Regions from separate parts of the Aeribacillus sp. FSL M8-0254 genome, predicted to be linked through region 3. Evidence: predicted binding sites of a transcription regulator. Region 3 holds the regulator's gene; each other region holds the start of a gene.
What was found. Region 3 encodes CtsR, which represses protease genes until heat stress. Its sites were predicted from a motif close to ATGGTCAATAAAGGTCAAACA; they were not measured.
Positions count from the first base shown of each region.

Region 1 (10,580 bases), 1.3 Mb from region 3:
TTTCATCGGTTTCTACCAATCCTGCATCAAATGCATCATCAAGCATTTTTAGATGCGGCTTACATTAGAACAAGAAGGCTATTTTTCGCCTAGTTACGAATCACATCGAGCTTCAGCTTTTATTTGATAGCGGCAGCTTTATCGTCACGGTTGTGCCGACATTCAATTTGCTTTCAATCTCAATGGTGCCGCCATACATATCGACAATGCGTTTGCATATTGCCAGTCCAAGTCCGGTGCCGCTGTCTTTCATCGTAAAAAATGGGTCAAAAATTTTTTCCATCATTTTTTCAGGAATCCCCTTCCCTGTATCGATCACTTTGATAACTGCAAGATTTGCTTCTTTTTTGACAATCAATTCTAAAGATCCGTTCATGTCCATTGCTTCTAAAGCATTTTTCGTTAAATTTAACAAAGCTTGTTTAATATGATTTTTTGTACAATAAATCCGAATAGGATTATGCCGATCCATATGAACTTGAAAATTTGTTCGATGGAGATTGATTTCCGATTTAATGATCGGCATGACTTCGTCGATAATCTGATTTAAGTCGTACAGTTTGTGTTTATGAGCGGTTGGTTTTCCGAGAACGAGAAATTCGCTCACAATTTCATTGATTCGGTCGATCTCTTTTTCAATGACGGAAAAATAATGCTGATCTTCTTCTGACTGATATTTTTTCTTTAACAGTTGAATAAAACCGCTAATTCCAGTTAAAGGATTTCGGATTTCATGCGCTGTGCTGGCAGCGAGAGTACCGACCAGTTCAAGCTTTTGCGCTTTAATTTTTTCTTCTTCCAATCTTGCTTTACGTTTCAGCAAATAATATTGGATCAACAAAAAAATAATATTAAAAAAAATGTATACAATGGCGGCATAAGTTAAAACAACTTGAGAGATTTCCAACGGCTTGACCGGAGCGATCGACGCTTTCAGCACCCATGGAAGCTGGGTAATATCAGTTTGAACAGATTTTTCGGAAGCGTCCTTTTCTTTTTCGCCTGCACTGAAAAGAAAGTTGTTCTTCGTGTCGCTCACCACGATATATAAATCTGGGCTCAGTACATTCATAATATTTTGTATATAGTTTATGCTTAATGTGGCGTATAAAACGCCATTTACATCTTTTTGCTGATTTACAATCGGGGTGCAGATCGTGATAAGCTTTTTATCGTGAACTTCTGAAATAGCAGTCTTTTTTGTTGCGAGTGCAGATTGAAAACATTTTTCCGAAGAGATGTCATGATGTAATGAAACGGGTTGAGTGCCGATTTTTATTGTTCCGTCTGCATTTGCGATATAAAGGCCGGTAAAGCGGGGTTCTTGTTGTAGGGTTTCTTTTAGAGCTCTTTGAATTTGGTTTGGATTATTTTCTTGATCTATGAATAACGCCATTGTTTCCATTCTCGTTTTTGTTTCCGAGATTAAGCGGTCAATTTGACTTTGATGAATGTCTAGCATATATACGGCTTCTTTTTCATGTTTCGAAAAGAGAATATTTTTTTGTTTTTCCCATATGATAAACGAAATCAGAAAAGTGGGCAGGATTACGATCAAAATGTAAAGCAAAACCTTATGGCGATGTGTTAAGTCCAGCATTTCTTTAAACTCCTTCTTTTTCATCAACCTTTTTATTATAGCATGATCTTTTGAAAGAAGATCGGGGTTAAAAAAAGTTTTTTTATTCTGAAATTTTCTATGCAGTGATTGACAATAATGAGAAGTTTCACTATTATAATTCAAGACATTGAAATACTAAAGGAATGATGAAAGTTGGCTAAGGAAAACAGCAGTATTGAAAAATCTCTAAAATTTTTTATCGTTCTTTCACGTGCTTATCGCGCAATGAATGATCAAGTTAGCAAGCACATTCAATCATATGGATTAAACTTAACGGAATTTGCCGTTTTAGAGCTTTTGTATCATAAAGGAGATCAGCCACTTCAACAAATCGGCGGAAAAATTCTTTTAGCTAGCGGCAGCATTACGTATGTTATTGATAAATTAGAGCAAAAAGGGCTGTTAGTTCGAAAAGCATGCCCTAAAGACCGCCGTGTCACATATGCGGCAATAACGGAAAAGGGGAGAAAATGGATTGAAGAAATCTTTCCTTCTCATCAAGAGATGATTGATTCGATCGTGAATATTTTGACAGAAGATGAGAAGGAAACAGCGATTAATCTATTAAAAAAAGTAGGGTACCATGCGAAAGAAAAATGAAAGCGGAACCGGCTTAATTCGGCTCCGCTTTTTTATTGTTTGGAAGAATTAGAATTTCCACCCGTCTGTTTTTTTGTCTTCCTTCTGCTGTATCATTGGAAGCAACGGGTTTGTATTCGCCGTATCCTTTCGCACTGAACTTGCTTGGGTCGAGATTTTTGTTTTCTAAAATAATTTTCATCACATTTACGGCTCTCATAACACTTAAATGCCAGTTTGAATCAAAGTTTGAATTATGAATCGGTACATTGTCTGTATGTCCGCTGATAACCACGTTGCGGGTACTGTCCATGGCGAGCATTTTGGCAATGTCAGTAGCCAAAATTTCATCTTTTTTTCTCACTTTGGCGCTGCCCGAATCAAACAATATATCGTCCCGAATCGTGATTAACAAACCCTCTTCGTTTAGTGATGTTTTAATATTGTTTTTCAAGTTGTTTTCTTCAATGTATTGATTAAACCGATTTTGAACTTCCGCTAATTCCTCTTGATCGCTGTTTCCCGATTCATCATTGTCATGAGGCTCATTTTGCACTTTTCCATTTTGCTTGTTTTCTTCGATGTTTTCCATTTCTTGTTGTGGTAGAGGGCTCGGATATTCTAAAACGCTTATGCCTCCGTCAAAATTGGAATTGAAAGCTCTTGCTAAACGTTCAAATTTTTGGGCATCTATGGAACTGAGAGCAAATAGAACGATAAAGAGCGCAAGCAAAAGGGTTAAAATATCGGCATAGGGAATAAGCCAGCTTTCATCTGTATGATGATCATTGCGGTTTTTTTTTCTGCTACGCATCGGACGCAACACTTCCTTCATCAGAAATCTTTGCCCGCTCTTTTTCAGGAAGATAAAATGCCAATTTTTGCTGAATCGTCCGCGGTGCCTGTCCTTCTAAAATGGATAGAATGCCTTCGATCATCACCTGGCGGACGAGCACCTCCTGCTGAGACTTCCGTTTCAGTTTGTTCGCAAACGGGTGCCATAAAACATATCCTGTAAAAATTCCGAGCAAAGTAGCAACGAACGCGGCGCTGATCGATTGTCCGAGCTCCTCAATATTTTCCAAATTGGCTAGTGCGGCAATCAAACCTAATACAGCTCCTAATACGCCAAGAGTCGGAGCATACGTGCCGGCCTGAGAAAAAATGGCGGCGCCTGCTTCATGCCGCTCTTCCATTGCATTGATTTCTTCTGTCATAACATCTCGGATGAACTCGGCAGACTGACCGTCCACAGCCATGCTTAAACCGGTCTTTAAAAATGGGTCATCTATTTCCTGAAGCTTAGCTTCCAGCGCCAACAATCCTTCTTTCCTTGCGATTTGCGCCCATTCAGAGAAAAGGACAATCAACTCTTGAATCGTATAAGTTTGTGTGTCTTTAAATAAGACGCGGAATAATTTCGGTATTCTTTTAATTTCATTTGTCGGAAAGGCAATAACGACCGCAGCAATCGTTCCGATGATAATAATGACGATAGCTGCCGGATTGATTAAAACGGAAATACTGACACCTTTTAAAACCATGCCGACAATAATTGCCATAATTCCTAAAAAAATGCCGATAATAGATGTTTTGTCCATGTTCATCAAATCCTTCTTCTTTCTATATTCAATTATTATATCGACAAAGAAAGACGAAAATTTTATATTTGATAAAAAAATAAACGACACATTCATCGGAATCGATTTTTGCGATGCTGCTCCCAAATAAAAAAACTGCCCTAATGGACTGTTAGGGCAGCTGTTATGAACGAATAACAATTTCTTCATTTTCTACGTCGGCGATTAAATGATTGTGCACTTCACCGTCCAACAGGATGTCTGCAATTTTGTCTTCAATATGTTCTTGAATGACGCGGCGAAGCGGACGAGCGCCGAACGATGGATGATAGCCGATTTCTACCAATTTTTCTTTTGCTTTTTCTGTTACGTCCAATGAAATGTTTTGTTCTTTCAACGTGTTCCGAACTTCTTCAAGCATCAAATCAACTATTTTCAAATAATCTTCTTTATCAAGCGGTTTAAATTCAATAATGGCATCGAAACGGTTTAAAAATTCAGGCTTAAAGAATGAACCGAGAGATTCAAGGATGCTTGATTCTTTTTCCACCGTGCTGTTAAAACCGACGTGAACTTGTTTTGCACCTGCTCCAGCGTTAGAGGTCATAATAATGACCGTATCTTTGAAGCTGACGGTGCGGCCTTGGCTGTCTGTCAAGCGTCCGTCTTCTAATATTTGCAAGAAAATGTGCTGTACATCTGGATGAGCTTTTTCAATTTCATCCAGCAGGATAATGCAGTAAGGGTTGCGACGAACCTTTTCCGTTAATTGTCCTGCTTCTTCATGTCCGACATAGCCTGGAGGCGAGCCGATTAATTTTGAAACAGAATGTTTTTCCATATATTCACTCATATCCAAGCGAATCATGGCATCTTTTGAACCGAACAGCTCCAAAGCTAATGTTTTCGACAATTCCGTTTTTCCAACGCCAGTCGGGCCGACGAACAGGAAGGATCCGATTGGTCGGTTTTTTGCTTTCAATCCAGCGCGGCTGCGGCGAATGGCTTTTGCCACTTTCCGGACAGCATCCTCTTGGCCGATAATTTTTTTCGCCAAGTTTTCTTCTAAATGTTTCATTTTTGCTTGCTCATCCTCTTGCAGCTTGCCGACTGGTATGCCGGTTTTTTCTTCGATGATTTTTTGAATGTCTTCTACTTGAACGATTGCTTGCTGTTTGTCCTTTCCTTGTTCAAGCTGCTTTTCAAGGGCAGCTTCTTCGTCGCGAAGCTTAGCTGCAAGTTCGTATCGTTCTTCCTTTAGCGCTTTTTCTTTTTCATGGGCAATTTGTTTAAGCCGCTCGTGGATGTCTGCTTCATTAGCCGGCTCGGCTTTTAAGTTTAATCTTGAACCAGCTTCATCCATTAAATCGATGGCTTTGTCAGGCAAAAAGCGGTCTTGAATATATCGATGAGATAGTGTGACGCAAGCTTTAATCGCATCTTCTGAATATTTGACTTGATGGTATTGTTCATATTTTTCTTGAATTCCTTTTAAAATGCTGATCGCTTCTTCAATGGAAGGTTCTTTCACAATAACCGGCTGGAAGCGTCGTTCAAGGGCTGTATCTTTTTCGATTTGCCGGTATTCTTTTAGAGTTGTTGCTCCGACAACTTGAAGCTCACCGCGGGCGAGCGCTGGCTTTAATATGTTGCCGGCATCCATAGAACCTTCCGCAGAACCGGCGCCGACTAAAAGATGAATTTCATCGATAAACAGGATGATGTTTTTCCGGGCTTGCAATTCTTGAATTAGCTGCTTCATCCGCTGTTCAAATTGTCCGCGAATTCCCGTGTTGGCGACAAGTGATGAAACATCCAGCAAATAAACTTCTTTATTTTTTAATTTTTGCGGAACGTCTCCTTGAGAAATTTTTAAGGCTAGTCCTTCCACAATAGCTGTTTTCCCTACGCCTGGTTCTCCGATTAAAACCGGGTTATTTTTGTTGCGTCGATTTAAAATTTCAATCACTCGTCTTACCTCATCATCGCGGCCGATGACAGGATCAATCAACCCAGCTTTTGCAGCATCCGTTAAATTTCGGCCGAATTGATCGAGGAAGCCGTTCTGTTTTCCGCCCCCTGATTTCGGTTGTGCTTGAACAGCTTGGTCAAAGCTCTCAAAAGAGTTTGGCATAAATGATTGAAATAATTCATCGAAACCGCTGAATCCGTAAAAACCACTTGGGATTTTTTGTTTATATTGTTGATAGCATTCTTGACAGAGACGCATTTCTTGTTTGTTGTGATTGATTTGTACATTTAATAAAACATTGGCTTTTCTTGTTTGGCAATTTTCACACAACATATAGCATTCCTCCTTTTTGACTTTGATTAACTTTGACTAAAAGAAGAAACTTCTTTGACTTTCTTTGACCTTTTGGAATCAAAGAGACAATCTCAATCATTCAATAGTTAGATTCACTGTTTGACCTTTTCTGACTTTATTATACTTTGACCTTTTTTGACTTTCAAGTCTTTTTTATAAATTTTTTTCGTCTTTTTTTCCCTTCTTGTCCATATATTGTTGATAAAGTAAGGTGGGTGAAACATGAGCAATAAATGGGTATTGGCACTTCAAATAGCTTCTGTCTATATCGGCACTGTCATCGGTGCAGGGTTTGCAACGGGAAAAGAGATCGTTGAGTTTTTTTCAAAATACGGCGCCGGAGGAATTGTTGGAATTATTTGTTCTGCCGTTTTATTTGTTTGGCTGGGAACGAAAATGATGTTGATCGGAAGACGAATTAATGCATCTTCGTATTTGCAGTTGAACCAATTTTTGTTTGGGACGTTGTCAGCTTATGTAGTCAACGGCTTGATGTTTATGATGCTGATTGGCATCACATCGGTCATGCTGTCGGGGGCGGGGGCGATTTTTGAAGAGCAACTGTCGCTTTCAAAGCAATTTGGAATTTTTTTAACGATTGTGCTTTCCATTGCTGTGATTTCGTTTGGAGTCAAAGGGCTGTCTTCCGTCAATCTATTGGTTGTTCCGCTTTTTATTTTGTTTAGCCTGATCATCTCCATTGAAGCCATCATAAGGGGTGATTTTATCGATTTATCGTTGGATGGAGTGTTTCAACCAGTCAAATCAAGCTTTTTATATGTTTCTTTTAATCTCTCTCTTGCTCAGGCTGTACTTGTTCCGCTCGCAAACGAAATAAAGGATGAAAGCGCCATTAAATTGGGCGGAGTTGTAGGCGGTCTCGGATTAAGCTTCATTTTATTTTCCAGCTATTTCTCCCTTCTGCATTTGCCGGACGCCGGGCTTTTTGAAATCCCAATGGCTGAAATTGTCAAGCAGCTGTTTTCAGGCTTTTATTACATATACATCCTTGTTATTTTTGGAGAAATATTTTCATCGTTGATCGGCAATCTGTATGGTTTGGAACGGCAATTATCATCGGAAAAGCCTTTGGCAAAAATCGCTGGTGTCATTTTCATCCTATTATTATGTTATTTAGTCAGCCTGATAGGATACGGAAAGCTCATTTCCACGCTTTATCCGCTGTTCGGGTATATGAGCATTGCCTTTTTCATATTATTAATGTTCAAAAAAATTCCAGACGATAACAAATCATGATAAAATAGTAGGGAAATGAAGGAGGAGTTTATTTGGATAAAATCGCGGTCATTTCTGATATACATGGGAATATTCCGGCGTTGTCGTCTGTATTGAAAGATATAAGCTTGCGAAATGTAGATCGAATTTTTTGTTTAGGGGATCTTGTCGGAAAAGGACCTGAATCAAAAGAAGCGATCGATATCATCCGCAGCTCCTGCGATTTTGTTTTAAAAGGAAACTGGGACGAGCTGATTACAAGGGAAGATGTAAACGATGTCGTTCGCTGGCATCAAAATCAGTTGTCGCAAAAAGACATAGAATATTTGCGTAGCCTCCCGTTTTCCATTGATTTTTATATGAGCGGCCGCCGGCTGCGGCTTTTTCATGCATCCCCTTTCAGCGTCTGGATAAGGGTACAGCCTTGGGATTCGATTGAAAAAAGATTGTCCATGTTTGAAAACAGCGTTGAAACCGGTTTGGGAACGAAGGAGCCGGATGTTGTCGGATACGGTGATGTTCATAATGCCTTTATACAGCATTTATCCGGCAAAACGCTTTTTAATGCAGGCAGTGTCGGTAATCCGCTGGACCTGCCCGAAGCATCCTACTGCATTTTGGAAGGCATGTTCAACTCGGAGAAAAGGGCTCCTTTTTCGATTCAGCACATACGTGTTCCATATGATATTGACCTTGCCATTCAATTAGCTAGAAAAAAAGAAATGCCGGAACTAAAAGAGTATATTCAGGAATTAACGACCTCACGCTACAGAGGCTTGGAAAAGGCATGATGCGGAGGTATAAGTAAAATTATTGTAGGCAAAAATTAGCGCCTTCATTTAATGAGAACTCTGATTGCTCATTAAATGAAAGGGAAAGTGTGGCAGTAATATGAGAAAGTGCGGCTGCTCCTGGTAGAATGATCATGGACTACATTTAGAGGATACAAAATTGCCCACAAACGCTCGGCTCAATCCTGCTTTTTAAAAAAAGAAGATTTTTTTACCAAAAGAGTACCCTGAAAAAAGTGATTTCGCTATCAAAAAATAGGGATTAAAAAAGTTGCCCACAAAGTCTTGAGTGACTCCAGTTGGAGCATGCCGTTTGCATAAACAATTCTGTATGATATAATAAGATACAACTTGAATAAAAATCCGTTTCGAAAAAAACGGGAGAGGTTCTAGCACACCCTCTATAAAAAACTAAGGAAAACTATATCCTTGGGATATAGTTTTTTCAATGTTTGCGAAAGGTTTAGAAGTTGAATAGATTTATGATGATTTCGAAAGGCTTCTGAACAGCTTGCTTCCGCCACTGTAGCAGAAAAAGAAGCATCAGTTTCTGTTTAAGCTAGGCAGTGTGAATGGCTTTCTTTTTTTCAGAAAGGAGCGTTTTCAAATGGATAATAAGAAAGCGGTCGTTGTGTTTAGCGGAGGACAAGACAGTACAACTTGTTTGTTTTGGGCGAAGAAACAATTTGATGAGGTGACCGCTGTCACGTTTCATTATAATCAGCGGCATGCACAGGAAATTGAAGCAGCGAAAAACATTGCGAACGAAGCCGGCATACCTCATTATGTGCTGGACATGTCCTTATTAAATCAAATGGCGCCGAATGCATTAACACGTTCAAATATGGAAATTGAACAAAAGGAAGGAGAGCTTCCCAACACTTTTGTTCCGGGGAGGAATTTAGTTTTTTTGACATTTGCCGCCATTTTGGCGAAACAACTGGGAGCGAAACATATTGTGACAGGTGTATGTGAAACGGATTTCAGCGGCTATCCTGACTGCCGGGACGTGTTCGTAAAATCCTGCAATGTAACGATTAATTTAGCGATGGAAGAGGATTTTGTGATTCACACGCCGCTTATGTGGATCAATAAAGCGGAAACGTGGAAGTTTGCCGATGAGTTAGGGGTGTTCGATATCATTCGCGAAAAAACGTTGACGTGCTATAACGGTATTATTGGCGACGGATGCGGCGAATGTCCTGCTTGCTTATTGAGAAAAAGGGGATTGGAACAATATTTGGCTGAAAAAGGAGCTAATACGTGATGCTTCATCAATTTTATCCGCAAGTTTTTCATAGTTATAGTTATGAGCTGAATAAAGATATGCAAATATCTGCTGCACACTACATCCCGCATGAAAAAGCGGGGAAATGCGCCCGTGTACATGGTCACACGTATTTCGTCAATCTCACTATTTGCGGTGATCAGCTTGATGATTCAGGATTCCTTGTGAATTTTCAGCATTTAAAAAAATGGGTTCATGATCGATTTGACCATACGCTGCTCAATGACCATACGGATGTATTCAATGGTCAAAACAGCGAAGACTTTCCAACGACAGAAGTGGTTGCGCGGAAAATTTGGGAAATTGTCCAGGATCATTTAAATGTACTCCCGAATAAACCGAAATGCTTGCAGGTGTTTGTCAGAGAAACGCCGACAAGCTATGTTGTGTACCGTCCGAAAAGGGAGATGAAATAATGAAAAAAATACCGGTCATCGAGATTTTTGGACCGACCATTCAAGGGGAAGGAATGGTGATCGGACAAAAAACAATGTTTGTCCGAACGGCCGGTTGCGACTATTCATGCAGCTGGTGTGATTCAGCTTTTACGTGGAACGGTTCAGCAAAAGATGAAATTAAACAAATGACAGCAGCGGAAATTTTGGACGATCTTATTGAGCTTGGCGGCGATCGCTTCAATCACGTCACCATTTCGGGCGGAAATCCGGCATTGATTAGAGGATTGGATGAATTGATTATCCTTTTAAGGGAGCAAGGATTTCGCACTGCATTGGAGACACAGGGAAGCCGTTATCAAGATTGGTTTTTACTAATCGATGATTTAACTCTATCTCCCAAGCCTCCTAGTTCAGGGATGAAAACGAACTTTACTGTGCTTGATGACATTATGAAGCGGCTGATCGATGGCGGACGGAAAGACAATGTTAGTCTAAAAGTTGTTGTTTTTAATGAGGAAGATTTTGATTACGCGAAAAACGTCCACCTTCGCTATCCAAATATTTCATTTTATTTGCAGCCTGGAAATGATCAAGTAAACGAACAAAATGATCACCTCCTGAGAAATCAACTTTTAGAAAAATTAGAATGGCTGATCGAATTGACTGTTCAATCAAAAGAAATGAACGATGCTCGAGTTTTGCCGCAGCTTCATGCACTTGTTTGGGGAAACAAGCGCGGAGTGTAAATGAATAGGAAAGGA
Region 1 covers NZ_JBBOZY010000001.1:1,374,698-1,385,277, forward strand. The annotation lists gene NSQ44_RS06720 (ATP-binding protein) at 113-1,600, opposite strand; gene NSQ44_RS06725 (MarR family winged helix-turn-helix transcriptional regulator) at 1,775-2,221, shown strand; gene motB (flagellar motor protein MotB) at 2,235-3,014, opposite strand; gene motA (flagellar motor stator protein MotA) at 3,007-3,801, opposite strand; gene NSQ44_RS06740 (ATP-dependent Clp protease ATP-binding subunit) at 3,965-6,085, opposite strand; gene NSQ44_RS06745 (YkvI family membrane protein) at 6,329-7,363, shown strand; gene NSQ44_RS06750 (metallophosphoesterase family protein) at 7,396-8,133, shown strand; PreQ1 riboswitch class I at 8,511-8,554, shown strand; gene queC (7-cyano-7-deazaguanine synthase QueC) at 8,702-9,400, shown strand; gene queD (6-carboxytetrahydropterin synthase QueD) at 9,400-9,837, shown strand; gene queE (7-carboxy-7-deazaguanine synthase QueE) at 9,837-10,565, shown strand.
Region 1: a site for CtsR is predicted at 6,203-6,223, ahead of NSQ44_RS06740 (ATP-dependent Clp protease ATP-binding subunit). Genes of this name have one in related genera too.

Region 2 (10,580 bases), 960 kb from region 3:
TGCATTCCATTTTTCAACAGCAATTATAATCTCTGTTGTTTTTACCGTACTTCTCTTTATAATTGGGGAGTTAATTCCGGCTGAACCTTCAGAAGAGCATTAAGAATTTGTCGAAATTGGCGAATTGCCAATTTCTTTTTATTTAAAACGAAAATCAGCGATTAGATGCCTGCTGCTATCGGCGAAGCCTCACTTGTTACGCCATAATATAGACAAATTCAAAAAAAGGGGATAGTCTAATAAGTCATTTTTGGGCTTAAGACATCCCCTGTGATTTTTTGTTTTCAATGGAGATTTGTCTTTGGACAGACCCTTACCAGTTAACATATACGTCAGTATAATTAAGATTTCAGCCTAGCAAATTTACATGAAGCTGTTACGTATACGTCAGCACAACTAAGATTGGCGGAAAAACTTATAAAGCACTACACTTTTCCAATTATAGTTTTCTAGTCTTTTAGGCAGAATCAGGCTTGCTTAGCTGTGCAATCTCCCCATGAAACTAGCCTGATAGGAATATCGCCCTGTTTTTAGTCTCCGAATCAGATTCCCCGCCACCAGGACACAGTTTCCTATGTCTACATGGTCCGCACAAAAAAAAGAACCCTCCTCGATTGAGAAGGGTTTTAATATCCATTTATAGCTATTCTAATTTTGCTGCTCCGCTCTTCTCATGAGCATGCAAATCCGTTTTTATAACAATTTCTTCATTTTCTACCCCTAACAGAACTTGGTCACGATCATGAACGGTTCCAGCAATAACCGCTTTCGCAAGTTTTGTCTCTACATGCTTTTGAATAAACCGTTTCAGCGGCCGTGCGCCAAATACAGGATCAAATCCTCTTTTTGCAATGAATTCCTTCGCTTCATCTGTAATCTTTAGTGTAAGTTGTTTATGGGATAGGCGCGCTTGAAGCTCTTTTAAAAGTTTTTCTACTATTCCTTTTACTTCGTTCATTGTTAAAGGCTTGAACAGGATCGTGTCATCAATCCGGTTTAAAAATTCTGGCCGGAAATGCATGGAAAGCTCATCAAGAACTTTCTTTTTCGCTTCATCTGTTATTTCCCCCTGATCATTTAAACCGGAGAGCAAATGCTGAGAACCGATGTTGGATGTCATAATGATCACTGTATTTTTAAAATCAACTGTTCTTCCTTTCGAATCGGTCACCCTGCCGTCATCAAGCATTTGCAGCAATATGTTAAACACTTCTGGGTGAGCCTTTTCGATTTCGTCCAGTAATATAACCGAGTACGGATGTCTCCGAACTTTTTCCGTCAGCTGTCCTCCTTCTTCATATCCGACATAACCCGGAGGTGCGCCGATCAGCCTTGAGACAGAATGTTTTTCCATATACTCCGACATATCAATGCGGACTATTTCGTCCTCGCTGTCAAAAAGCGCTTCTGCCAATGCTTTCGCCAGCTCCGTTTTCCCGACCCCTGTCGGACCTAAAAAGAGGAAGGAGCCGATCGGCCTGTTCGGATCTTTTATGCCTGCCCGCGCACGCAAAACTGCATCCGATACTAATTCAACTGCATCGTCTTGCCCGATGACCCTTTCTTTTAATATTTGTTCAAGCTTCAGAAGCTTTTCTCTTTCCCCTTGTACAAGCTTTGCTACCGGAATGCCAGTCCATCTTGACACAATACCGGCAATTTCCTCTTCTGTTACTTCCTCGCGAAGCATCTTGTTTTCCTCTTTCTGCTTCATTTCTTCTTCCAGTTGTTTGATTTGTTTTTCCAGCGCCGGAATTTTTCCATGGCGCAGCTCAGCCGCTTTGTTTAAATCGTATTCATTTTCAGCATCAGCTAAATCTCTGCGTGCTTTTTCCAGCTCTTCCCTCAAGCTTCTAAGCTGTTGAATACCTTCGACTTCAAGCTGCCATTTCGCCTTCATTTCATTTGCTTTCTCTTTTAAATTTGCAAGTTCCTTTTGCAACTCTTCCAATCTGATTCGGCTGATGTCATCCGTTTCTTTTTTCAATGCAGCCTCTTCAATTTCAAGCTGCATAATCCTTCTCGTCACTTCATCAAGTTCTGTCGGCATTGAATCTATTTCCGTGCGGATCATCGCGCATGCTTCATCGATTAAATCAATCGCTTTATCAGGCAGGAAGCGTTCTGTAATATAGCGGTGCGAGAGCTCACTCGCAGCTACAATCGCCGAATCATGAATTTTGACTCCATGATGGATTTCAAACCGTTCTTTTAGTCCTCGTAAAATAGAAATCGTGTCTTCCACAGACGGTTCGCTCACAAGCACCTGTTGAAAACGCCGCTCAAGCGCCGGATCTTTTTCAATATACTTGCGATGTTCATCAAGTGTCGTTGCTCCTATGCAGTGCAGCTCACCTCTCGCAAGCATCGGCTTTAACATGTTGCCGGCATCCATTGCTCCTTCTGTTTTGCCGGCCCCGACTATTGTGTGCAATTCATCAATAAATAAAATAATCCGTCCATCGCTCTTTTTAATTTCTTGCAAAACAGCTTTTAATCTTTCTTCAAATTCTCCGCGAAACTTGGCTCCCGCAATGAGCGAGCTCATATCTAAAGCAAATATTGTTTTATCTTTTAATCCCTCCGGTACATCTTTTCGTACAATCCGATGGGCTAATCCTTCCACGATCGCTGTTTTTCCAACCCCTGGTTCACCGATTAACACCGGGTTGTTTTTCGTTTTTCTTGATAAAATTCGGATCACGCGCCGAATTTCTTGATCACGGCCAATGACAGGGTCAATTTTTCCTTCTTTCACCTCTTTAACTAAATCACGGCCGTATTTCTCCAATACTTCATAAGTGCTTTCTGGATTAGGTGATGTCACCCGAGCATTCCCCCTTATTTCCTTTAACACTTTCAATATGGCAGCTTTTGTTAAGTGATATTGCTGAAAAAGCTCTCTCACTTCTTTTGAGCTCGATTCGGAAAATGCCAATATAATATGTTCAACTGATAAATAATCATCTTGAAAATCTTTCCTTATTTCGTCCGCTTTTGCAAAAGCTTCTGAAAGAGTACGGGAAATATAAATATTTACCTCACCGTTTCCGTGAACAGATACTTTCGGCTTTTTTTGTAAATACTCGTTGATCGCTGCCTCAATTTGTTGTACAGGACATTTAAGCTTTTCTAAAATTCTTGGAAAAATCCCGTCAGACTGCCGCAGAAAAGCAAGTAAAATATGAAATTCATCCACTTCTTGATGTTCATGTTCTTTTGCGATTTTTTGAGCTTCTACCAGACCTTTTTGCAGCTTCTCCGTGAATTGATTTACATCCATACCGAAACGCCCCTATTTTGACTTTTTTTGACCTTTAATTTTATTATAACTTCTTTATAAATCAAGTAAAGCCATTCGTTTTCAGAATGGCTTAGCGTTGTTCGAAATATTACGGCTTGCGCTTATAGGTCCAAACCCGATTATGGTTGGATGTTTCGGGGAATCGATCTCCTGCTTTGAGTTCAACCTTTTTGGGATCGACCACCATCGATCCGGTCTCGCCGACTTCGATGTAGATTCCGTTGTTAGGTGCTTTTTGACCAGGCCTGAATTGACGATTTTGACCCATGAATCATCCCTCCTTGGACATTATTGTTGGCTATCAGAAGATTTTTCATGTATAGACAGAAACACCTTTGATAATTTTCATTATGTGATGTACTTCGAAACTTTACTCAACGCCCAAAATCGAACTCACTGCATATGGCATCCTTTTGAAAAAATCGTTTAAGCGTGCAAGCACCGAATGCTGGGTCAAAAGCTCTTTTTACTGTTTCTGTGAGAATCATTATTTACAATTATTCCCAAAATTGTCTCACCTGTCGTTCTTTTTTGTCTGGATATATATGCAGTAGAGTAAAACCTTTCGCCCCGGTTTCAAAAGAAAAAAAGCAGGAGATCATCCTGCTTTATCAACGAAAGATCTTGTTAAGCCATAATTTCTTTTAAAATTGCTTTTTGCGCATGAAGGCGGTTTTCGGCCTGCAAAAATACCGCTGATTGGCTTCCGTCCATCACTTCATCTGTCACTTCCAAGCCGCGCGCAGCCGGCAGGCAGTGAAGGAAGCTTGCATCTCGTTTTGCTTTTGCCAGCAAGGATTGATTTACTTGAAACGGTTTAAATGCTTTCATTCTTGCTTCTGTTTCTTCTTCCTGTCCCATGCTGACCCAAACGTCCGTATAAATAATATCAGCATCCTGAACCGCTTCGTCTGGATTATGAATTAATTCGACTTTCCCGCCCGTTTCGCCAGCAATTTCTTTCGCCTGTTTCAAAATGCTTTCATTTGGCTCATAGCCTTCTGGGGCTGCGATCGTAAAATGAGCGCCAACTTTTGCGCAGCCAACCATAAGGGAGTGGGCGACATTGTTGCCGTCGCCAACATAAACGACTTTTACGCCTGAAAATTTGCCTTTCAGCTCATAAATTGTCAATAAATCAGCTAACGCTTGGCAAGGATGGTACAAGTCGCACAAACCATTGATGACAGGGACAGTTGCATATTCGGCAAGCTCTTTGACCCGATTATGGTCAGTTGTGCGGAGAAGAATGGCATCCACATATCGCGACAATACTCTCGCTGTATCAGCGATTGTCTCACCGCGCCCGAGCTGAAGCTCTTTTGAAGAAAGGGCAAGCGCATGTCCCCCTAATTGCAGCATTCCTACTTCAAAGGAGACACGAGTTCGAGTGGATGATTTTTCGAAAATCATCGCCAGCGTTTTCCCATGAAGGACGTTTGATAGCGGATTTTGCTTTAATTTCAATGCTTCCTCGAGCAAATATTGAATTTCTTCTGATGTAAAATCAAGCAGCTTTAAAACGTTACGACCTTTAAGTGTGCTCATAAACTCATTTCGACTCCTTTATCTGACAGTTCATGTAAAGAAATAGGCGTGTATTTGCTAACTGTTAGTGCACTTAAAAATGCCTGAAATGATGCTTCTTCCGTCAATACCATAATTCCTCGTTCAAGCGCTTTTTGTCGTCTTGCCTTTGCCTGATCGTTTTCTTCCGGATTATAATAAAGCACCGCTTCTTTTTTCTCAAGCCAACTTTCAAAATTATCCGTTACCGGTTTTATATAATCGAGTACATCATCTTTCTTATCTCCATCCACAAAAATACCGTCCGAATGAATTGGAAATAAATGATCGAATACCTTCCGCATCGCTTCCTCCACAGATTTGCCGACACACATTCCTTCGCCCGTCGATTTCATTTCCGGACCTAGTTTCATATCGACATCTGAATGGGCGTGCGTTGAAAATACCGGATATTTAATAGCCACATATTCATGGGCTGCTATTTGAGGATGTAAGTCAGTTAACATTTTTCCGGTTAAAATGGTTGTCGCAAGATCTACTAACGGCACTCCGGCAACTTTGCTGACGATCGGCACAGTCCGGCTCGCACGCGGATTCACTTCCAGCACATAAACGTCCTGACCATCAATTAAAAATTGAATGTTCATAATGCCTTTATATTGCAAATGTTGAACCATTCTTTCCGCATAGTCGGTCATTTTTTCTTTTATTTCTTTTGACAACGACACAGCTGGAAAAATCGCATAACTATCGCCAGAATGAACACCAGCGGGCTCGATATGCTCCATAAATCCCGGAATAAACACATTTTTCCCGTCAGCTATTAAATCAACCTCCGCTTCCTGACCAAAAAGGAATTCATCTAAAAGAAGAGGAAAATGATTTTCGTCCGTCTGCTCCACTAACGAAAGCAGCTCTTCTTGATTTTTTACCTTCACCATGCCTTTTCCGCCAATAACATATGAAGGTCTTAACAGGATCGGATACCGCAGCTTTTTCGCTTCCGATATCGCCTCCTCTTTTGTATGTGCCATTGCTCCTTGAATGTGCGGGATATTCGTTTCGTCTAATAGCTGATAAAATCTTTCTCGATCCTCCAATATGTCCAGAAGCTCAGAAGTTGTACCAAGCAGCTTCACGCCTGCTTTTTCAAGCTTCTCCGCTAAGTTGATCGCCGTCTGGCCGCCAAATTGGACGAGCGTTACGTCAATGTTTTCATTTTCAACAACATTTAATATATGCTCGACTGTTAACGGCTCAAAATATAATCGATCCGCTGTTTCATAATCAGTGCTGACCGTCTCAGGATTATTGTTGATCATGATCGCGTCATATCCAAGCTTTTGCAATGTTTGAATGCAGTGAACAGCACTGTAGTCAAACTCAACTCCCTGTCCGATGCGAATCGGGCCGGAACCAATGACAAGCGCCTTCTTCTTTCCTCTTGTGGAGACAGCTTCGTTTTCACCGAAAACGTACGTAGAATAGAAATAATTTGTTCTCGCTTCAAATTCTGCGGCACATGTATCAACCATTTTGAATATGGCCTTAATCCCCCACTCTTTGCGGAGCTTTCGGATTTCTTTTTCTTCTGTCTTTTGCCAATATGAAATCGAACGGTCGGAAAAGCCGAAAAATTTCAGTTCTTTTAAAAGGCTTGGAGACAGCTTTTCTTTTTTCGCTTTTCCTTCAAGTTCAATTAGATGGTTGAAAACATGCAAGAAATAATAGTCAATTTTTGTCTGGCTGTGAAGCTCATCTATAGAAACTCCTCTTCTTAACAGCTCCATTAAGATGAAAAAGCGTTCATCATCTGCATGCTGGAGGCGGTTAATAAGAGCTGACGTATCTTCTTTCACAAGCTTAGGCAAATAAATGCCGATATTATTTAATTCCAACGATTCCACAGCTTTTTGCAGAGCGGCTTCCATCGTCCGTTCGATCGCCATCACTTCGCCGGTTGCTTTCATCTTTGTTCCAAGCTTCCGATCTGCTTTTGTAAATTTATCAAACGGCCAGCGCGGAAATTTGACAACTACATAGTCAAGTGCAGGTTCAAAGCTGGCATATGTCGACATCGTTAACGGGTTCTTCAGCTCCGCTAATGAGTAGCCAACAGCTAGCTTTGCAGCCATTCTGGCAATTGGGTAACCAGTCGCTTTCGAAGCAAGTGCGGAAGAGCGACTTACCCTAGGGTTGACCTCAATCACGTAATATTGCTTGCTTTCAGGGTCAAGTGCAAACTGAATGTTGCAGCCCCCGACTACCTTTAATGCATCGATAATTTTCAAAGCCGCCTGCCGGAGCATTTGATATTCTTCATCTGTTAATGTTTGAGATGGGGCAACAACGATCGAATCCCCAGTATGAATTCCGACTGGATCAATGTTTTCCATATTGCAGACGGTAATACAAGTACCTTTTGCATCGCGCATCACTTCATATTCAATTTCCTTAAATCCGGCAATACTTCTTTCCACAAGCACTTGATTGATTGGGCTCATTTTAAGTCCATTTGTGACAATGGAAATAAACTCTTCTCGGTTGTAGGCGATGCCTCCGCCTTTGCCGCCAAGCGTATAAGCCGGACGAATGATAATCGGAAAACCAATTTCATCAGCAAACTGAAGGGCGGACGGAACATCCTCCACAATTTTGCTTTCCGGGATCGGCTCGTTCAAATCAATCATCAGCTTTCGAAATAGCTCCCGGTCCTCCCCTTTTTGAATCGATTCGATCGAGGTTCCGAGCAGTTTCAAGCCGTATTTTTGCAAAATCCCTGCCTGATCAAGCTCCACAGCTAGATTTAAAGCCGTCTGCCCCCCCAATGTTGCCAAAATGCCGTCTGGACGTTCTTTTGCAATTATTTTTTCAATGCTTTCCACCGTAAGCGGCTCTGAATAGACCGCATCGGCAATTTTCGTATCGGTCATAATCGTTGCAGGATTGTTGTTAACAAGTACAACTTCAAATCCTTCTTCTTTTAACGCCAAGCATCCCTGTGTCCCAGAATAGTCAAATTCCGCCGCTTGGCCGATAATGATCGGACCTGAACCGATCACTAGTATTTTGTTTAATGATGTATCTTTAGGCATAGACTTTTTCTCTCCCTGCTGCTACATATGTGTCTAAAAATTCATCAAAAATAAAACTAGCATCTTCCGGTCCTGGATGGGCTTCCGGATGAAATTGAACAGACATGACTTTCAATTTTTCATGCTCAAGCCCTTCAACTGAGCCGTCATTGACATTTGTATATCGCAATTTAAGAGGTGTTTTTTCCAAGCTTTTTTTATCCACCACATAGCTGTGGTTTTGTGATGTAATAAATACGTTTCCTGTTTTTTGATCAATTACCGGATGGTTTGCTCCGCGGTGCCCGAATCTGAGCTTTGTTGTATTCCCGCCAAACGACAGGGCAATCAGCTGATTCCCTAAACAAATCCCGAGCGTCGGATATTGCTTCATCAATTGGTTTAATGTAGAAAAATAATTTTTCATTTGCTTTGGATCGCCCGGCCCGTTCGACAGCACGATGCCATGCGGCTTGATTTCAAACACTTTTTCCATTTGATGAAACGGAACGACTGAAACTTTACAGCCTCTTTTCAGCAAAGAATTCAAAATCGATTTTTTAAATCCAAAATCAATTAGTGCAATGTGTGTCGGACCATTGCCAAACGTTTCGATTTCGCTTGCAGAAACATCGCGAATCGGAAAATCGGAGAGCTTATCCTGAGAGTCGTATTGTTTGTCTTTTGAAATGACCGCATGCAATGTCCCTTTTGATCGGATTTGTTTGACAACAGCTCTCGTGTCAACATTTGTTAAATAAGGAATATTCCATTTTTGTAAATAGTCTTTTAATGAACGGTTCGCTTTATAATGGGAATAGTGTTCAGTCAGCTGAAAAAGGATGACCCCTTTCACCTGCGGCTTTTTGCTTTCAAAATCTTGATCATTGATACCGTAATTGCCAATAAGCGGATACGTAAAAACGACGATTTGATCTTTGTAGGAAGGATCTGTCAACACCTCTTGATATCCTGTCATTCCTGTATAAAAAACGAGTTCTCCTTTAACAGGAGACACGATTTCATCCATCTTGCCTTCAAAAACTGTTCCATCTTCTAATACAAGATAACCTTGCATATTGAACACCTCTTTGATGTATATTTATACAACAATTTGCAAGAAAATTCTTATCTTTTAGGAAGAGAAGATCTTTTCTTTTTTCAAAACAGAAGCAATAATGCCCAGTCCTAAATCAATTTCTTCATTCGAAACAGTGAGCGGAGGAAGAAGCCGTAACACATTGGATCCAGCTGAAAGTGCTAGAAGTCCTTCTTCTCTTAAAGAAGCAAGCACTTTATTGACCTCAATATCCAGCTCAATTCCAAGCAGCAATCCTTTACCCCGCACTTTTTTTACAGTAGGCACATCTCTCAAGAGTTCTGATAGACCTTCGAACAGCCGCTGACCTTTTTCCTGAACGCTTTGCAAAAAGCTTGGCTGAAAAACAGTTTCCAAAGTCGCTTTCGCAGCTGCCATAGCCAAATAATTCCCGCCGAACGTTGAACCGTGTGTTCCCGGTGAAAAACTTTCGATCAATTCTTGTTTTCCGATCATGGCTCCGACAGGAAATCCGCTTCCCAATCCTTTGGCGACAGTGATAATATCCGGAGAAATGCCGTAATGCTGGTAGCCGAATGCTTTTCCGGTGCGTCCGATTCCAGTTTGCACCTCATCGACGATGAATAATGCGCCGATCTCCCTGCACTTTTCTTCTACTGCCTGTAAAAATTCCTTCGTTGCAGGAATAACTCCTCCCTCGCCCTGAACCACTTCCAGCATAAAAGCAGCTATATCCTCATCATGAATGTTTTTCACCGCAGCTGCATCATTGTAAGGGAGATATTCGAACGTAGGAATGAGAGGACCGAACCCTTTATGTACTTTTTCTTGAGCAGTAGCCGTCATAGTCGCAAATGTTCTGCCGTGAAAAGACTGGTAAAATGTAATGATTTTATGTTTGCCGGTATGTTTTCTAGCCAGTTTAATGGCGGCTTCATTCGCTTCGGCGCCGCTGTTCGCAAAAAATACGGCATCTCCGCTTGAATGCTCCACCAATTGCTTGGCAACCTCTTCTTGAAGGGGGATATGAAAAAGATTAGAAGTATGCCATACCTTTTGCAGCTGTTCAGTGATGGCATCCGCCACTTGCTTCGGACAATGACCTAGGTTGCATACAGCAATTCCGGAAATAAAATCTAAATATTTTTTTCCGTTTGCATCATATGCATAGCTTCCTTCTGCTTTTTCAATTGCCACATCCCACTTCGCATAGGTTGGAAATAAATAACTCATTTGACCACGACCTCTCGTTTTTTCGTAATTTTCGTTCCGATCATTTTCCCTTCCTTAAAAATACGGTCGTTGCCGCTCACAATCATCACATGCTCAAGCTGATCAGAAAGCGCATCTAAAGCCGCCTGTACTTTCGGAATCATCCCGCCGTAAATAACCTTCTGTTCAATGAGTTTTTCGATCATCGTTTCCGTCGCTTCTTCAATAAGCTTGCCATCATATAAAATTCCCGGAACATTCGTCACAAACAGCAGCTGTTCCGCATTTATTTTTTCAGCAATTGCACTAGCAGCCAGATCTGCGTTGATATTTAATTTTTGCCCATCCGCCGTTATGCCGATCGGGGCAATGACTGGAACATAGTCAAGAATTAGCAGCGAAC
Region 2 covers NZ_JBBOZY010000001.1:1,068,912-1,079,491, reverse strand. The annotation lists gene NSQ44_RS05330 (YjzD family protein) at 1-103, shown strand, start outside; gene clpB (ATP-dependent chaperone ClpB) at 644-3,283, opposite strand; gene NSQ44_RS05320 (YjzC family protein) at 3,393-3,572, opposite strand; gene argF (ornithine carbamoyltransferase) at 3,932-4,852, opposite strand; gene NSQ44_RS05310 (carbamoyl phosphate synthase large subunit) at 4,849-7,926, opposite strand; gene NSQ44_RS05305 (carbamoyl phosphate synthase small subunit) at 7,919-8,983, opposite strand; gene NSQ44_RS05300 (acetylornithine transaminase) at 9,041-10,198, opposite strand; gene argB (acetylglutamate kinase) at 10,195-10,580, opposite strand, start outside.
Region 2: a site for CtsR is predicted at 3,298-3,318, ahead of clpB (ATP-dependent chaperone ClpB). Genes of this name have one in related genera too.

Region 3 (10,580 bases):
TTTCCGTGGGTGATTCAATCGTCATATCACTTTGATTTTTCCACTCATTGATCTTATCTGATAAAATGTCTTTAGCTTCATCAACAGTCATTCCACCGACATCAATTCCCCCGACTGTAGAACCATCAGGAATTGTAAAGGCAGCGTTTGCGATATGGGGAGTTCCGAAACTAATGGTCGCAGCTGATATAACGATTATGAAAGAAAAAAACAAAGCCATTAACCTTTTCATCCTGCTCATAAAGAACCTGCCTTTCTATGTATCATTTGTCTGATCAAGCTTAGAAGGCTGAAACCGGCAAATAAATATATATTACTAAGGTTGACTTTTCATTTCAATGCCAATATTCGGGATCTTTCAGAAGCGCGGTTGATTACTGCAAGGCTCCAGTTTCTTAGAGCTTGTTTCTTCATCGTATGAGTAAAAGAAGAAGTACAATTGATTTGTCTAATTCAGCCTGTAAAAATATAAAATTTTACAAAATAGGTAAAAAATACAGCTTTATTTAGTTAAAAAGACCTATTTTGGAGTAAAATGAAAGCAACGAAGATGAAATATTTTGTATAATAATAGCAAAATTACAGCAATTCATCCACAATAAAATGTAAAAATTTGGATAAATAGTAAAAATATTGTTTTCTTTTAGTCTAAAAGGCTTTATTTTGAAGTAAAATAAAAGTAATAAATAATGTATTTTTGTATAATCATAGCAAATTTTGGAGAGAAAAATTTTTACGGATTTAGTAAAAATGTTCCATATACTTACATTCTATTATTATGATTCGTTTAAGACAATGGTTTTTTAGTCAAAAAGTCCAATTTCAGAGGATATAGTTCCAAATTCACTACAGCCATTGCGACTATTACTTAATATTTAAAAAATGGGTGAATATTCTATGAAAATGAAGATTGTGAAGAGAATGGACGGGTTTACACTTGTGGAGATACTAATTTCTCTCGTCATTCTTTCCATCATTATTTTGGCATTTCTTAATCTTTTTGTTTTTACAAATAAAACAACTGTAGTAAACAATGATCAATTAGTGGCAATTCATCTGGCGAAATCAACAATGGAAAGAATTAAGATGAATCCTTTTTCTTATATTGATGAACCAGATAATGATCGCTTTAATCAGCCGCAAGTTTATACTTCTGACAGCTGCTCGAACCGTCCAGATCCCGATGAATGTGAACTTTTGTTTTCTCCACTTATAAATAATAAAACGTATGCAGTTCAAGTAACGGTCAGTCAAACTGCTAATGAAAAAGCGATTCGATTATTGAATGTACTTGTTGAAGTGAATTTAAAAAATTCAAAAACACCCATTTCTTCAAAGGTTGAAGGGTATGTGAGCTATGAGTAAAAAAATCATATCCTCTAGTAAAGGAATTACGTTAGTAGAAGTTGTTTCAGTGGTTTTATTGGGGTCTGTTATCGGACTGATCGCTTACTCTGTTCTTTTTAGCGGATTAAAAACATATGACCGTGCGATGGAAGAAGCAGCATTGCGCGATGAAGCAGATTATATACTCGCCCATTTAATTGATGAGTTGTTTGTGTTAAAGGTTAGTGAGATTCAGGAGCGGAAATTGCCGGATCCAAGCGGGAATTACTTTTTGATCAAAAATGACGGCAGCAAAATTGGTTTTGATCATGAACATTCACGTGTAGTGATTAATAACAAAGAATTGTCGTTAACAAACGGAAATATCGTGCTTTCTCGCGAATCCAAATTGATAGAAACTGAACGAGAAGATGTGTTTGAAATTTTGTTAGTTTTACAATCTACTAAAACACAGCAAACAATGGAACTGAAAAGTATTGTGAACATTATTGATGATCGAAAAGGAGTGCAAAATAATAATGAAAATCATAATGAATGAAAAAGGATACTCCTTAATCTTAACCATGTTGATCTTTTTACTATTTACAGTTTTGTCTGTTTCCGTTTTGACAGTTGCTTTATCTGGGGTGAAAAGAAATCAAACAAGCGAGGATTATGTTCAAGCTCGTGAATTAGCGAATAAAGGAATTGAGCATATTACGAGTCAGATTCAAAGTGATTTGAAAAATGAACTCGGAGAAGAAGGAATTACCCGCAGCGAGTTTATAACGAAATTAAATACGATTTTAAATCGCTATAAAGACGAGGTAAATAGTGTTCACAATACTGGCGCAACTGGTGAATATCGAGTATATATACGAAATATAGAAAATGTAATAGAAAATGGTGAAGAAAACCCGCTAAAGAAGAAGATAACCTTTTTAAGCAGAGGATTTGTTGATGGCAAGGAAAAAACGGTTATTTCAGAAGTTGAAATTGGTGCACAATCTTTTTTGGAGACATTACATTATGCGCTCGGTGCCAACAAATTATGTAAAACTCCAAATGCCTGTATACCTGGTGAAGGAAATATGTTTTTGCACGGCGGAGTTTCGATCACAGGGGATATGAAGGTAGACGGGAATTTAATCATAACAAACCGCGGATATGCATATTTAAGTGATGCATTTTTAAGTGGTGAGAAATGGATTGCGTCCGTTTACCCGAGCATTTTACCAACACAAGGGAAAGCAAACGCAAACTTACTGCTTGGCGGAAATATTTTTACCTTTAATCATACACCTCCATATGGACAACATATCACAACTTCTAATTTTGGAAGTTCTTATACAAAGCTAACAGATCGTATTGATGATGCTTTTTACAATCGGCAAGCCCCGGTTATTGTAAAAAGGCAGCCGATCCGTGATGACATTCAAATTCCTGCACAAAAATCGATTTTTTATTATAAACATAATTCTCCCGGTGTAACGATCATAAAAGCTAATAATAGACTAATCTCAAACCAAAATCGGCCTAATGACAAAGTTTATGCGAGTCATGATGAATGTTTTTTATGGTGTAATGAATACATATTTACTGGGAATAATCTTTTTAAAAGCTTTGCCACTGCAGGTTCATTAACAATTCGCAATTTAGATAATCAATTCAAACAGACCACCTTTAAGGAGGGGGCCTATATAGAGAAAGATTTAACAATTGGCAACGAGTGGTCTGATTCGTACAACCCAAATAATTATGACAAAATTCGGGTGGACGGCCCCATATTTGTGAACGGTGATCTGACGATTAGAGGGGCTGATGCGGAATTTAATTCAATTATGTATGTAATGGGAAATGTGACGATTGAATATTCGCGCATCAATGGATTAGGTCAAAACGGTTCGTTAATTATTTTTGCAAAAGGAAATATAAACATTAGAAATAATAGCGTTAACCAGGATGAACCTAGTAATATTAAAGGGTTTTTCTATTCAGAACAAGCATTAGAAATGTTTGGAGTTGGTTCAAATATTCGTATAGAAGGAGGAATATCAGCGAGGCGCATTGTTTTAAATGCGATAAGAGGGCGTGCTAGTGATCGATATTTTGAGGGAGCACAAAGGATTACGAATAACGATTATTTTGAAGGTGCACAAAACCAAATAGGCAAGCTTTCTAGGCTGCAAATTATTTATGATCCGGAAATTATCAATACGTATGCAGATATAAAGTCTAGAGAGCCCGTTATTAAAAACTTAGATCCGCCTAAAATTATTAATCGTGACATAGAATAAATACCTTTCATCTTATTTTTTTGCCGATATGACCGCCGTCTCTCGTGTATAGCGAAGGCGGTGGAGGAATCGGCTTCTTTTTTTGTTTTTTGTGATGTTTTTCCGTTGCAATACTTTCCGTTATGATCATAAAATGAAAAATTAAGAAATGACAGTCTAAAAGCCAATTTTTCGAGAAAATTGTCGAAAGCCGAAATGGATATTTTTGCTGTTACAAAAACATCTTTAATTGATTTGAATGATGCAAACCGTTTTAATTAATCTGAGAAAAGCGATGGAGGCGAGATTTGCTTATCCTTGTAAAAAAGTATGGACGAAACAATTATTCGCTGCAATGCGGTTTGAGAAGCTCAAGCCTCTTTTATCCTCTTGTAAATGGAAATTTACAACAAACAGACAAAACAGCTTAAAACAGAACGAACAAAAACGACAAATTTACGAACAACTAAGAGCTCGCTTCTTCTGAAGATCCTCCGCATCTATTGCAATCAAGCTCGCTTTCTTTAAAACCTTCAATCGGAGTATAATTAATTGATCGCTACTTCAGAAGCATAAACTGTTCCATTCTTGAAGCATATGAGCAGTGAAAGCTTCGTTTGATTTTAAAGCCAGCTCTAAAAGTGCTTTTTTGTTTCATATCATTCTTAGTCTCATACTCAAGAACAATTGAATATTGAGCACTGTTCATCGCATATAATGGGAAAGTATAATACTGTATCATTTCAAAATTCATATATGGCCAAAACAGAAAAAGTCATTTGGATGGTAAGGAGGAATGATAATGCCTGAGGAATGGCAAATTATGTTGATTCGCATTGTTTTAGCAGTCATTTTAAGTGGATTTATTGGCCTTGAACGAGAATTTAAACGGCATCCAGCAGGCTTTCGCACGCATTTGTTAGTTGGTGTCGGCTCCTGCATGATGATGCTTCTGTCTCTTTATGGCTTTGAAGAATATATGGATCGTTATGAAAATATTCGTTTTGACCCAGCAAGAATTCCTTCTTATGTCATTAGCGGCATTGGTTTTTTAGGTGCTGGAACGATATTAGTGAGAGGGGTTACGGTAAGAGGATTAACGACGGCAGCCTCGATTTGGGTTGTTGCAGGACTTGGCCTTGTCGTTGGGGCAGGAATGTATCCGTTGGCGATTTTTTCTACCTTGATTGTATTGTTGAGTTTGATCTTTCTCAATAAGGTGGAGGCTTTTTTTGCTGAGAAGTCAAGCAAAAAATGGATACAAGTTAGTCTTCCAGAAGATGATTTGGTGGAATTTACTCGGAAACTTGAACAATTAAATATTTCTGTTTATAAAATTCATTTTACATTGTCAAAGCCAAAAGAAACTAAACATGCGAAGCGTTCATATTTACTTGAAATTGGCCTTCCAAAAGATGAAATGCCTGAAATCATAAACGAATTATTGAAATTTCAAGAAGTTAAAAAAGTTTTTTAAAGAGCGGGTTTTTCCATATTGTAAATGGCAATATTATTAGTGAGCTTTTTTGTTGAAATGACACAAAAAAAAATTTATATTATAATTAAGGTCAAATATAGTCAAAGTCAAGTGACTAGTTGTTATCGTTTAGGAAATAAGCATTACGTAAACATCTTGCCTCCTATCCCTCAAGGATATTGCACATTTCTTGAGCGTTTTGCAATTCCGATCAAAAAGTTGAAGGAGGTGTTTTTCGAGGTGCGGAATATATCTGATATTATCGAGCAATATTTAAAGCATGTATTAGATTCAAGCGGAAAAGAAATTGTTGAAATTAAAAGAAGTGAAATTGCGGATAAATTTCAATGTGTTCCATCGCAAATCAATTACGTGATCAACACTCGTTTTACAATTGAACGGGGTTACATTGTCGAAAGCAAAAGGGGTGGAGGCGGTTATATCCGAATTATGAAAATTCGAATCAATGACCGTATCCAGCTGATCAATCAAATTTTAAATGCCATTGGTAAAAGGCTGTCACAATCGTCGGCGGAGGATATTATTTTGAGATTGGCTGATGAAGAGGTTATTTCAGAAAGAGAAGCGAAAATTATGTTGAGCGTAATTGATCGGTCTGTTTTATATATTGATTTGCCTGATCGAGACGAATTGAGGGCAAGGATGATGAAGGCGATGCTCACCTCGTTAAAATACAAGTGAGGATGTGATGGACGATGATTTGTCAAGAATGTCATGAAAGGCCCGCTACTTTCCACTTTACAAAAATCATCAACGGCGAAAAGACTGAAGTGCATATATGTGAAAAATGTGCACAGGAAAAAAGTGATGTATTCATATTCAATATGAATCCAGGCTTTTCTATAAACAACTTATTGTCCGGATTATTAAATATGGACAGCGCCATTAGCAGCCAAGGGCAAAATGTTTTCAAGAAAAATCAGGTCATTCAATGTGAGAAATGTAATATGACGTTTGATCAATTTACGAAAATTGGTAAATTCGGGTGCTCCCATTGTTACAAAACGTTTTATCACCAAATTACCCCGATTTTAAAACGTGTTCATGGCGGGAATACAACTCACGGCGGTAAAGTACCGAAACGGACCGGTGGAAGTATTCATTTGAAAAAGCGCCTGAAAATGCTTAAACAGGAACTGCAAGAATTAATTGCGAAAGAGGAATTCGAAAGAGCAGCTCAAGTTCGGGATGAAATTCGGTCCATTGAAGCGAAGATAAATGGACGGAACGAAAGGGGAGTATGACATGTCCTTTCAAAAATTTATTCGTTCAGCCATGAGCCCTTGGATGAATCAAGAAGGACCTGATTCCGATATTGTGCTGAGCAGCCGAGTCAGATTGGCGCGAAATATAGAAAATATCAGCTTCCCTACCATTATGTCGAATGAAGAAGCCTTGGCTGTTTTAAATACATTTGAAGAATCATTTTCACAAAGAGTGTTTGACGGTTTAGGGACATTCGTGCTGCTGAAAATGAATGAACTTCAGCCTATTCAAAAACGCGTACTTGTAGAGAAGCATTTGATTAGTCCTTATTTAATGGAAGAATCAGCACTTGGAGGGTGCCTTTTATCTGAAAACGAAGAAGTGAGCATTATGATAAACGAGGAGGATCATATTAGAATTCAATGTTTGTTCCCGGGCCTTCAGCTAAAAGAAGCGTTGAAAATGGCAATGAATCTTGACGATTGGATTGAGGAAAAAGTTGATTATGCATTTGATGAACATAGGGGCTACTTAACTAGCTGTCCAACAAATGTCGGTACCGGCTTGCGGGCTTCCGTGATGATGCACCTTCCAGGACTTGTCTTAACACAGCAGATTAACCAAATTATACCTGCTATCAATCAATTAGGATTGGTTGTGAGAGGTCGGTATGGAGAAGGAAGTGAAGCGATAGGTAATATATTCCAAATTTCGAACCAAATTACGCTAGGCAAATCAGAAGATGATATTGTCGATGATTTAATAGGTGTTGTCGGGCAATTAATTGCTCAAGAACGGGCTGCAAGAGATGCTTTATATAAAACGAATCCGCATCATCTAGAAGACCGTGTATATCGTTCCTATGGCACTCTCAAATACAGCAGGATTATTCCATCGAAAGAAGCAATTCAATGTTTATCAGATGTGCGCTTAGGAATTGACCTGGGAATTATTCAAAATGTTCCACGCAGTGTTTTAAATGAGCTTATGATTTTAATTCAGCCCGGATTTCTGCAACAATATTCAGGAGGAGTTCTACGGCCGAATGAACGGGATATTCGCAGGGCAACATTAATTCGTGAAAGGCTTCAATTAGAAAGGAAGCAAAGGGAGGATGATGAACAATGATGTTTGGGAGATTTACGGAACGGGCGCAAAAAGTGCTTGCTTTAGCGCAGGAAGAAGCTGTACGACTCGGACATAACAATATCGGCACAGAGCACATATTGCTTGGGCTCGTGCGCGAAGGAGAAGGAATTGCCGCTAAAGCGCTTCACGCTTTAGGATTAAGTCCAGAAAAAATCCAAAATGAAGTGGAAAGCCTGATAGGACGGGGGCAAGAAATTTCGCAAACGATCCATTACACACCGAGAGCAAAGAAAGTCATTGAACTGTCAATGGATGAAGCAAGAAAATTAGGACATTCTTATGTCGGAACAGAACATATCCTATTGGGATTAATTCGAGAAGGCGAGGGAGTTGCTGCGCGTGTTTTAAACAATCTCGGAGTAAGCTTGAACAAAGCGCGTCAGCAAGTTTTACAGTTGTTAGGCAGCAATGAAGTATCCTCAAGCCACCAAGGAAGTTCGATGACAAACGCAAATACTCCGACGCTTGATAGTCTTGCGCGGGACTTAACGGCTGTTGCACGGGAGGGCGGACTTGATCCAGTCATCGGCCGAAGCAAAGAAATTCAGCGTGTCATCGAGGTTTTGAGCCGAAGAACAAAAAATAATCCTGTTTTAATAGGTGAACCTGGTGTTGGGAAAACTGCCATAGCAGAGGGACTTGCTCAGCAAATTGTGAATAATGAGGTTCCTGAAATTTTGAGAGATAAGCGCGTTATGACCCTTGATATGGGAACAGTTGTAGCTGGCACAAAATATAGAGGGGAATTTGAGGACCGCCTTAAAAAGGTAATGGATGAAATTCGCCAAGCAGGAAACATCATTTTATTTATTGACGAGCTTCATACACTGATCGGCGCAGGCGGGGCGGAAGGTGCAATTGATGCTTCCAACATTTTAAAACCTGCTTTGGCTCGGGGAGAATTGCAATGTATTGGGGCAACAACTTTGGATGAATACCGTAAATATATTGAAAAGGATGCTGCACTTGAACGGCGCTTCCAGCCAATCCAAGTCGACGAACCGTCCATTGAAGAGAGCATTCAAATTTTAAGAGGATTAAGAGACCGATATGAAGCACACCACCGGGTATCCATTTCCGATGAGGCGATTGAAGCTGCTGTTAAACTTTCAGATCGGTATATTTCCGATCGGTTCCTGCCTGATAAAGCAATTGACTTGATTGATGAAGCAGGCTCCAAAGTCCGTCTTCGTTCATTTGCAACACCTCCGAATTTAAAGGAATTGGAGCAAAAATTAGAAGAAGTGCGAAAAGAAAAAGAAGCTGCAGTCCAAAGCCAAGAATTTGAAAAAGCAGCTTCATTAAGAGATACAGAGCAGCGGCTCAGAGAGGAATTAGAGGAAACGAAAAAATCATGGAAGGAAAAACAAGGTCAAGAAAATTCTGAAGTGACCGTAGAGGATATTGCAATGGTTGTTTCAAGCTGGACGGGAATTCCGGTTGTTAAACTTGCCCAAACAGAATCAGAGCGGCTTTTGAATCTCGAAGAAATTTTACACTCGCGCGTTATTGGTCAAGAAGAAGCTGTCACTGCAGTCGCAAAAGCTGTCAGACGGGCACGTGCAGGCTTAAAAGATCCGAAGCGTCCGATCGGTTCATTTATCTTCTTAGGACCGACAGGTGTAGGGAAAACGGAATTAGCCCGTGCATTAGCTGAAGCAATGTTTGGTGACGAAGATGCTATGATTCGAATCGATATGTCAGAATATATGGAGAAGCATTCTACGTCAAGGCTCGTTGGTTCGCCTCCTGGATATGTAGGCTATGAAGAGGGAGGACAATTGACGGAAAAAGTGCGCCGCAAGCCATACTCAGTCGTATTATTGGATGAAATTGAAAAAGCTCATCCAGATGTGTTTAACATTTTGCTGCAGGTGCTTGAAGACGGAAGACTCACAGACTCAAAAGGGCGCACCGTTGATTTTCGAAATACGATTTTAATTATGACTTCAAATGTAGGGGCAAGCGAATTAAAACGGAATAAATATGTCGGCTTTAATGTTCAAGACGAAAATGAAAATTATAAAGATATGAAAAACAAAGTGATGGATGAACTGAAAAAAGCATTTCGTCCTGAATTTTTGAACCGGATTGACGAAATTATTGTGTTCCACTCTTTAGAGAAAAAACATTTGAAAGAAATTGTTTCGCTGATGGCGGATCAGCTGACAAAACGATTAAAAGAACAGGATATAGAACTCGAATTAACGGATCGTGCAAAAGAAAAGCTGGCTGAAGAGGGCTTTGACTTAGAATATGGAGCGCGTCCGTTGCGGAGAGCGATTCAAAAATATGTCGAAGATCGCTTATCAGAGGAATTATTGAAAGGTACGATCTCGCAAGGCCAAAAAGTTGTATTGGATGTGCAAAATAATGAATTTGTCGTAAAAACTGCAGAAAAGGTTCAATAATCCATGGGCATACAGCTTTCCGTATGCCCCTCTCTTTCATTCTATTGTCGTTTATCGATTGAACAAAGTGGGGAATAACCGAATGTCAAAGATCAAATCGAAATATATTTGTCAATCATGCGGATATGAATCGCCGAAATGGATGGGAAAATGTCCAGGGTGCGGCGCATGGAATTCAATGGTTGAAGAAGTTATCAAGCCAAAGGGAAAACACCGCATTGTTTTTAGTCATTCCGAATCATCCACTGTCAGCAAACCTTCTCCAATTCATCAAATCCAAGCTGCGCAAGAACCTAGAATGCTTACAGGACTTCATGAGTTTAACCGCGTATTGGGAGGCGGAATTGTAAAGGGGTCTCTCGTTTTAATTGGAGGGGATCCTGGAATTGGAAAATCCACTCTCTTATTGCAAGTCTCCTCGCAGCTGGCAGAGAGAGGGAACGATGTTTTATACATTTCGGGAGAAGAATCTTTAAAACAGACAAAGCTTCGCTCCGACCGACTCGGGGTAAAAGGCGAAAGACTATTCGTGCTTTCTGAAACGGACTTAGAAATCATTATTCAATCCATATTGGAAACTGAACCGGCTTTTGTCATCATTGATTCCATTCAAACGATTTATAACAGTGAAATTGCTTCTGCTCCTGGAAGCGTATCTCAGGTTCGAGAGTGTACGGCTGAATTAATGAGATTGGCAAAAACAAAGGGAATTCC
Region 3 covers NZ_JBBOZY010000001.1:112,035-122,614, forward strand. The annotation lists gene NSQ44_RS00570 (G5 domain-containing protein) at 1-220, opposite strand, end outside; gene NSQ44_RS00575 (type IV pilus modification PilV family protein) at 898-1,365, shown strand; gene NSQ44_RS00580 (hypothetical protein) at 1,358-1,885, shown strand; gene NSQ44_RS00585 (hypothetical protein) at 1,866-3,623, shown strand; gene NSQ44_RS00590 (MgtC/SapB family protein) at 4,405-5,079, shown strand; gene NSQ44_RS00595 (CtsR family transcriptional regulator) at 5,320-5,781, shown strand; gene NSQ44_RS00600 (UvrB/UvrC motif-containing protein) at 5,796-6,344, shown strand; gene NSQ44_RS00605 (protein arginine kinase) at 6,346-7,434, shown strand; gene clpC (ATP-dependent protease ATP-binding subunit ClpC) at 7,431-9,866, shown strand; gene radA (DNA repair protein RadA) at 9,949-10,580, shown strand, end outside.